Regions from separate parts of the Lysobacter sp. 2RAF19 genome, predicted to be linked through region 1. Evidence: predicted binding sites of a transcription regulator. Region 1 holds the regulator's gene; the other holds the start of a gene.

Region 1 (3,409 bases):
AGGGGCCGTCGTCGCCGCCGAGGCGCGCACCAGCGCCGTCGCAGGCGGCGATCAGGCCGGCGGCGTGCGCGTGGCGTTTGTGCGAGGCGATCAACTCGGCGAATGCGTCGGGTTCGATCGCGTCGCGACGCAATTCGGCGAGCTGGTGTTCGAGGAAGTTGATGCGATCGCCCGGATCCCCGCGCTGCGACAGGGCGTCGCGTTCGCGCACCAGGGCGGTCCACTTGCGCGCCGCGGCCTGGACAGCGGACAGCTTGCCCTCGTTGCGCCCGAAGGCGTCGAGCAGCGCGAGCTGGCTGCCGCGCGACATCAGCGCCTGGTGTTCGTGTTGCCCGTGGATTTCGACGAGCAAGCCCGCCAGTTCGCCCAATTGCGCGATCGTCGCCGGGCGCCCGTTGATCCACGCCTTCGAGCCGCCATCGGCGCGCAAGGTGCGACGCAGTTGGCAGGCCTGTCCGTCGTCGTCGAGTTCCTGTTCGCGCAACCACGCGGCGGCGTCGGGGGCATCGTCGAGTGAGAAAACAGCGATCAATTCGGCGCGCTGCGCCCCGTGCCGGACCACGCCGGCGTCGGCGCGTGCGCCGGAGAGGAAACCGAGCGCGTCGACGAGCAGGGATTTGCCGGCGCCGGTTTCGCCGGAAATCACGGTGAGGCCTGGGCCGAAATCGAGTTCGGCGGCGCGGACGACCGCGAAGTCCTGGATGGCGAGGTGCGTGAGCATGGCGTTAGCGTAAACGGTCTTTCGTCTCGCCCGAAGAGATTGCCGGTTGCGCGGCCTGCGCGGCGGGCTTATACCGACCGCATGGCCTCCCGTCCCTCCGATGTCGACCTCGATCCGCGCGCACGCCAGTTGCTGCGCACCCTGATCGCGCGCTACATCCGCGACGGCGAGCCGGTCGGTTCGCAAACCCTGGCGCGCCACGCGGGCCTGGACATCAGCCCGGCCACGATCCGCAACATCCTCGCCGACCTGGAAGAAGGCGGCCTGCTGACCTCGCCGCACACCTCCGCCGGCCGCATCCCGACCACGCAGGGTTACCGCGTGTTCGTCGACTCGCTGGTGCAGGTCAAGCCGCTGCCCGAAGGGGAGCTGGTGCGCCTGCGACAGGAGTTGCCGGTGGGGTCGGGGACGCAGGCGCTGCTGGGCAGCGCATCGGAACTGTTGTCGGCGATGACGCATTTCGTCGGCGTGGTCGGCGTGCCGCGGCGCGAGCAGTTCGCCTTCCGCCACATCGACTTCGTCGCGCTCGACGCCAATCGCGTGCTCGCCATCGTGGTGTTCGCCGACAACGACGTGCAGAACCGCATCCTGCACACGCGACGGACATGGGACGCCAGCGAACTCGAACGCGTCGCCAATTACCTGAACCAGCATTTCGCCGGCCGCCCGCTGCAGGACATCCGCGCAACGCTCGTGCATGAATTGCGCGCGGCGCGCATGGAAATGGAAACCCTGATGGCGCACACGGTCGAGCTGGCCGAACAGGCGCTCGCGCCGGACCTGGGCGACGACGTGGTGCTCGCCGGCCAGACGCGCCTGATGGGCGTGCAGGACCTGTCGGACCTGGACCGCCTGCGCGATCTGTTCGAGGCCTTCTCCCGCAAGCGCGAGATCCTGCAGTTGCTCGAACGCACCGCGCGCGCGCCGGGCGTGCGCGTGTTCATCGGCGAGGAGAGCGGGGTCGCGCCGCTGGAGTCGGTCTCGCTGGTCACCGCGCCCTATGCCGCCGGGGGCCGCGTCCTGGGCGTGCTGGGCGTGATCGGGCCTACGCGCATGGCCTACGACCGCGTGATCCCGGTGGTCCAGGCGGCCGCGGGGGTGCTGGGCAAGGCGCTGGAGTCGAACTCGGGCGGATAGTCGCCCCCGGGGCTTGAAAGCCGGTCGGTCCGGCCGCATCGCTGAGACCACGGGTGGCGAGGACGCCGCCGAACGGACCGATTCGCATGATCCAGGAACCCCAGGATGCCGACGCCGCCCTCGACGGCGAAGACGCATCGCACGACCAGATCGAAGCCCTCCGAGGCGAAATCGAACAACTGCGCGCCGAGCAACTGCGCGAGCGCGCCGACCTCGACAACCAGCGCAAGCGCCTCGCCCGCGACGTGGAGATGGCGCGCAAGTTCGCCAACGAACGCCTGCTTTCCGAACTGCTGCCGCTGTTCGACAGCATGGAAGCGGGCCTGGCGGCGGCCGAACGGGCCGACCCGCTGCGCGAAGGCATGGAGCTCACGCTCCGCCAGTTGCACCGCATCGCCGAGTCCAACGGCCTGCTCGAAGTGGCCCCGCATCCGGGGGAAAGCTTCGACCCGGATCGCCACCAGGCGATGAGCATGGTCGAGGCGGGCGCGCTGCCCCCCGGCAGCGTCGTGCAGGTCTTCCAGAAGGGCTACGTGCTGAACGAGCGCCTGTTGCGCCCGGCACTGGTGGTCGTGGCGAAGCACGACTGAACGATTCATCCCGCGGCCTCTTGAAGCGGCCGCGTGGAACCTTACTTCTCAGTCATTCCGGCGCACCGCGCCGACAAAAATTCATAGTTTCGGAGGGAGACAACATGGGCAAGATCATCGGCATCGACCTGGGCACGACGAACTCGTGCGTGGCGATCATGGAAGGCGGCAAGGCGCGCGTCATCGAGAACAGCGAGGGCGATCGCACCACGCCATCCACCGTGGCCTACACCAAGGACGGCGAAGTCCTGGTCGGCGCCTCGGCCAAGCGCCAGGCGGTCACCAACCCCAAGAACACCTTCTTCGCGGTCAAGCGCCTGATCGGCCGCAAGTTCAAGGATGCCGAAGTCCAGAAGGACATCGGCCTGGTGTCCTACGCGATCACCGAGCACGACAACGGCGATGCGTGGGTCGCCACCGCCGACGGCAAGAAGCTCTCGCCGCAGGAAGTGTCCGCGCGCGTGCTGGAGAAGATGAAGAAGACCGCCGAGGCCTATCTCGGCGAGACGGTGACCGAAGCGGTCATCACGGTGCCGGCCTACTTCAACGACAGCCAGCGCCAGGCGACCAAGGACGCCGGCCGCATCGCGGGCCTGGAGGTCAAGCGCATCATCAACGAGCCGACCGCGGCCGCGCTGGCCTACGGCATGGACAAGAAGGGCGGCGACCGCAAGGTGGCCGTGTACGACCTGGGCGGCGGTACGTTCGACGTCTCGATCATCGAGATCGCGTCGGTCGACGGCGAGATGCAGGTCGAAGTGCTCTCGACCAACGGCGATACGTTCCTGGGCGGCGAAGACTTCGACAAGCGCGTCATCGATTACCTCGTCGAGGAATTCCTCAAGGACCAGGGCATCGACCTGCGCAAGGATCCGCTCGCGCTTCAGCGCCTGAAGGACGCCGCCGAGCGCGCGAAGATCGAGTTGTCCTCCGCGCAGCAGACCGAAGTGAACCTGCCTTA
Region 2 (3,409 bases), on a different contig from region 1:
GGCGCTGCGCACCGCGGTATGGATTTCTTTAGAAATCCATACCCCCCATGCCGCCCATGCCGCCGCCCGGCATGGCCGGTTCGTCCTTCTTCGGCTGCTCGGCCACCATCGCTTCGGTGGTGATCATCAGGCCGGCGATGGACGCTGCGTTCTGCAGCGCGGTGCGGGTGACCTTGGTCGGGTCCAGGATGCCCATCGCGACCATGTCGCCGAACTCGCCGGTCTGCGCGTTGTAACCGAAGTTACCCGAGCCTTCCTTGACCTTGTTCAGCACGACCGACGGCTCTTCGCCGGCGTTGGTGACGATTTCGCGCAGCGGCGCTTCCATCGCGCGCAGCGCGATCTGGACGCCGTGGTTCTGGTCTTCGTTGGCGCCGGTGATCTTGCCCACCGAAGCCAGCGCACGGATCAGCGCAACGCCGCCGCCCGGGACCACGCCTTCTTCCACCGCCGCACGCGTGGCGTGCAGGGCGTCTTCGACGCGCGCCTTCTTTTCCTTCATCTCGATCTCGGTCGAGGCACCGACCTTGATCACCGCAACGCCGCCGGCAAGCTTGGCGACGCGCTCCTGCAGCTTCTCGCGGTCGTAGTCCGACGAGGTCTCTTCGATCTGCGCCTTGATCTGCTTGATGCGCGCTTCGATGGCCGAACCGTCGCCGGCGCCGTCGATGATCGTCGAGTTTTCCTTGGTGACCTGGATCTTCTTGGCGCGGCCCAGATCCTTGATCGTCGCCTTCTCGAGCGAGAGGCCGACTTCCTCGGAGATCACGGTGCCGCCGGTGAGGACGGCCATGTCTTCCAACATCGCCTTGCGACGGTCGCCGAAGCCCGGGGCCTTGACGGCGCAGACCTTCACGATGCCGCGGATGGTGTTGACCACCAGCGTGGCCAGCGCTTCGCCTTCGACTTCCTCGGCGACGATGAGCAGCGGCTTGCCGGCCTTCGCCACGCCTTCAAGGACGGGCAGCAGGTCGCGCACGTTGGAGATCTTCTTGTCGTGCAGCAGGATGAAGGGATCATCCAGCTCGGCCGACATCGACTGCTGGTTGTTGATGAAGTACGGCGAGAGGTAGCCGCGGTCGAACTGCATGCCTTCGACGACGTCGAGCTCGTTTTCCAGGCCCGAACCTTCTTCGACCGTGATGACGCCTTCCTTGCCGACCTTCTTCATCGCCTCGGCGATGATGTTGCCGATCGACTCGTCGGAGTTGGCCGAGATCGTGCCGACCTGCGCGATCGCCTTGTCGTCGGCGGTCGGCTTGCTGATGTTCTTCAGCTCGGCGACGGCCGCGGTCACGGCCTTGTCGATGCCGCGCTTGAGGTCCATCGGGTTCATGCCGGCGGCGACCGCCTTCATGCCTTCACGGATCAGCGCCTGCGCGAGCACGGTGGCGGTGGTGGTGCCGTCGCCGGCGTTGTCGGAGGTCTTGGACGCGACTTCCTTCACCATCTGCGCGCCCATGTTCTCGAACTTGTCGGCCAGCTCGATCTCCTTGGCGACGGACACGCCGTCCTTGGTGATCGTGGGGGCGCCGAAGCTCTTCTCGAGCACGACGTTGCGGCCCTTCGGGCCCAGGGTGGCCTTGACGGCATTGGCGAGCACGTTGACGCCGCGCACCATCTTGGCGCGCGCGTCCTCACCGAAACGAATTTCCTTGGCAGCCATTGCGGATTACCTCAGTAGAAAGTTGCTTGTGTACGTTTGAATGCGAAGGGCGAGACTCAGCCGAGGACGGCGAGGATGTCGTCTTCCTTCACCACGAGGTATTCGGTGCCATCGAGCTTCACTTCGGTGCCGCTGTACTTGCCGAAGAGCACCTTGTCGCCAGCCTTGACCTTCGGGCTGCGCACCGAACCGTTGTCCAGGACCTTGCCTTCGCCGACGGCGACGACTTCGCCCTTGATCGGCTTTTCGGTGGCCGAATCCGGGATCACGATCCCGCCGGCCGACAGCTTTTCTTCTTCCATGCGCTTGATGACCACGCGGTCGTACAGCGGCTTGATGTTCATTGACAACCCTCGCAAGTGCTTGATGCGGTTGGTGAAAGGCCGCAAATTCTAGCAGTCGCCGGAAACGAGTGCCAAGAATTCGCGCAAATGAAGCCCGCAGAGCGGGTCGGCGACTCTAATCGGGGTGCGGCCCCGGGCTTTCAAGGGCGGCTGCGCATTCGAATGAAGGAACCCCTCCCCCGCTTGGCGCAGGGGGGAAGGGCGAGGGAGGGGTTCCGCGGAGCCGGGGCGCCGGGGCGCCGGAAAAAAGGGCGCGCACGTGGCCGTGCGCGCCCTGGGGTCGGGAGTTGCCGAGTCCGTGGCGGGCGATCCCTCGCCGTCCTCCACCCCCAGTCCGTTGCCTTATCGAAAAGTTCCTTTCGACGGAGCGGAGAATTGCGGACTTCGTCCCCGTTGTGAAGGGCGGTGGCGGCCGTGAAACGGTGCTTGTTGGTAGCTAAAACCGATATTTACAGGCTGTGTTCCAGCGCCCGGCTCACGCCCGCTACCAAAAGTAGACAGGTTGCTGCCATTATCATTCACGGGGTGAGCAGCGGTAACATTGTCGCTTCATACCGGCAGTTGCCGTGTGTAACGTGCCGACATGCCTTCACTTGGCACGGATTTTTCTACGTAACCCACCATGACTTCCCAGCAACGCATCCGGCTAGCGCGCCGCCACGCCGCCATGTCGCAAACCCAACTCGCGCAGGCGGTGGGTGTGCAACGTAGCGCCGTGAGTCACTGGGAAGCACCGCAAGGCAAGAATCCGAGCGTCAAGCACTTGCGCGAAATCGCGATGGTGACCGGCGTGCAGTTCGAATGGCTGGCCACGGGCCGCGGCCAGATGGCGCCTTCGCGCGAAACGGTGCTCGATTCGGTGGCGGCGGTCGATGCCCTGCTCGTCGACGACTCGCTCGAACAACGCCTGCTCGTGGCCTTCCGCGAGGCGCCGGTGCGCGCGCGCCTGGCGCTGGTGGAGCTGATGGAAGAACTCGCCAGCCAGCGCACGGGTCGCCCGCGTGCGAAATCGCTGATGACCAGCGACGCGTATTACGACAGCCTGGACTGAAGCCGGCACTTAGCCCGGCCGCGGGACGCGAGTACGCTATGGCGCCCCCGTTTCGGCGCCCGTCGTGAACGCCCTGCTCTGCCTCACCGCCTGCCCCGACCTCGATTCCGCGCAACGCATCGCCGATGCGTTGGTCGAAGAGCGCCTGGCCGCGTGCGTGAATCTCCTGCCGGGCATGCAATCCACGTATCGCTGGCAGGGCAAGGTCGAACACGCCGCCGAAGTGCTGCTCTTGGCCAAGACCACGCGCGTGCGCATGCCCGCGCTGCAGGAGCGCATCGTTGCCCTGCACCCTTACGAACTCCCGGAAGTGCTGGCGGTCGAAGCCGGCGGCCTGCCCGCGTACCT

What was found. The regulator HrcA, encoded in region 1, represses chaperone genes, less so after heat shock. The targets are predictions, from matches to a motif close to TTNGCACTCNNNNNNNNNGAGTGCNAA.
Region 2: a site for HrcA is predicted at 2,059-2,085, ahead of groES (co-chaperone GroES). Genes of this name have one in related genera too.

What each region holds. Positions count from the first base shown of each region.
Region 1 covers NZ_JBFRGO010000001.1:439,655-443,063, reverse strand. The annotation lists gene recN (DNA repair protein RecN) at 1-721, opposite strand, end outside; gene hrcA (heat-inducible transcriptional repressor HrcA) at 803-1,858, shown strand; gene grpE (nucleotide exchange factor GrpE) at 1,945-2,448, shown strand; gene dnaK (molecular chaperone DnaK) at 2,553-3,409, shown strand, end outside.
Region 2 covers NZ_JBFRGO010000004.1:214,585-217,993, reverse strand. The annotation lists gene groL (chaperonin GroEL) at 29-1,666, opposite strand; gene groES (co-chaperone GroES) at 1,723-2,010, opposite strand; gene AB4059_RS15065 (helix-turn-helix transcriptional regulator) at 2,633-3,061, shown strand; gene cutA (divalent-cation tolerance protein CutA) at 3,126-3,409, shown strand, end outside.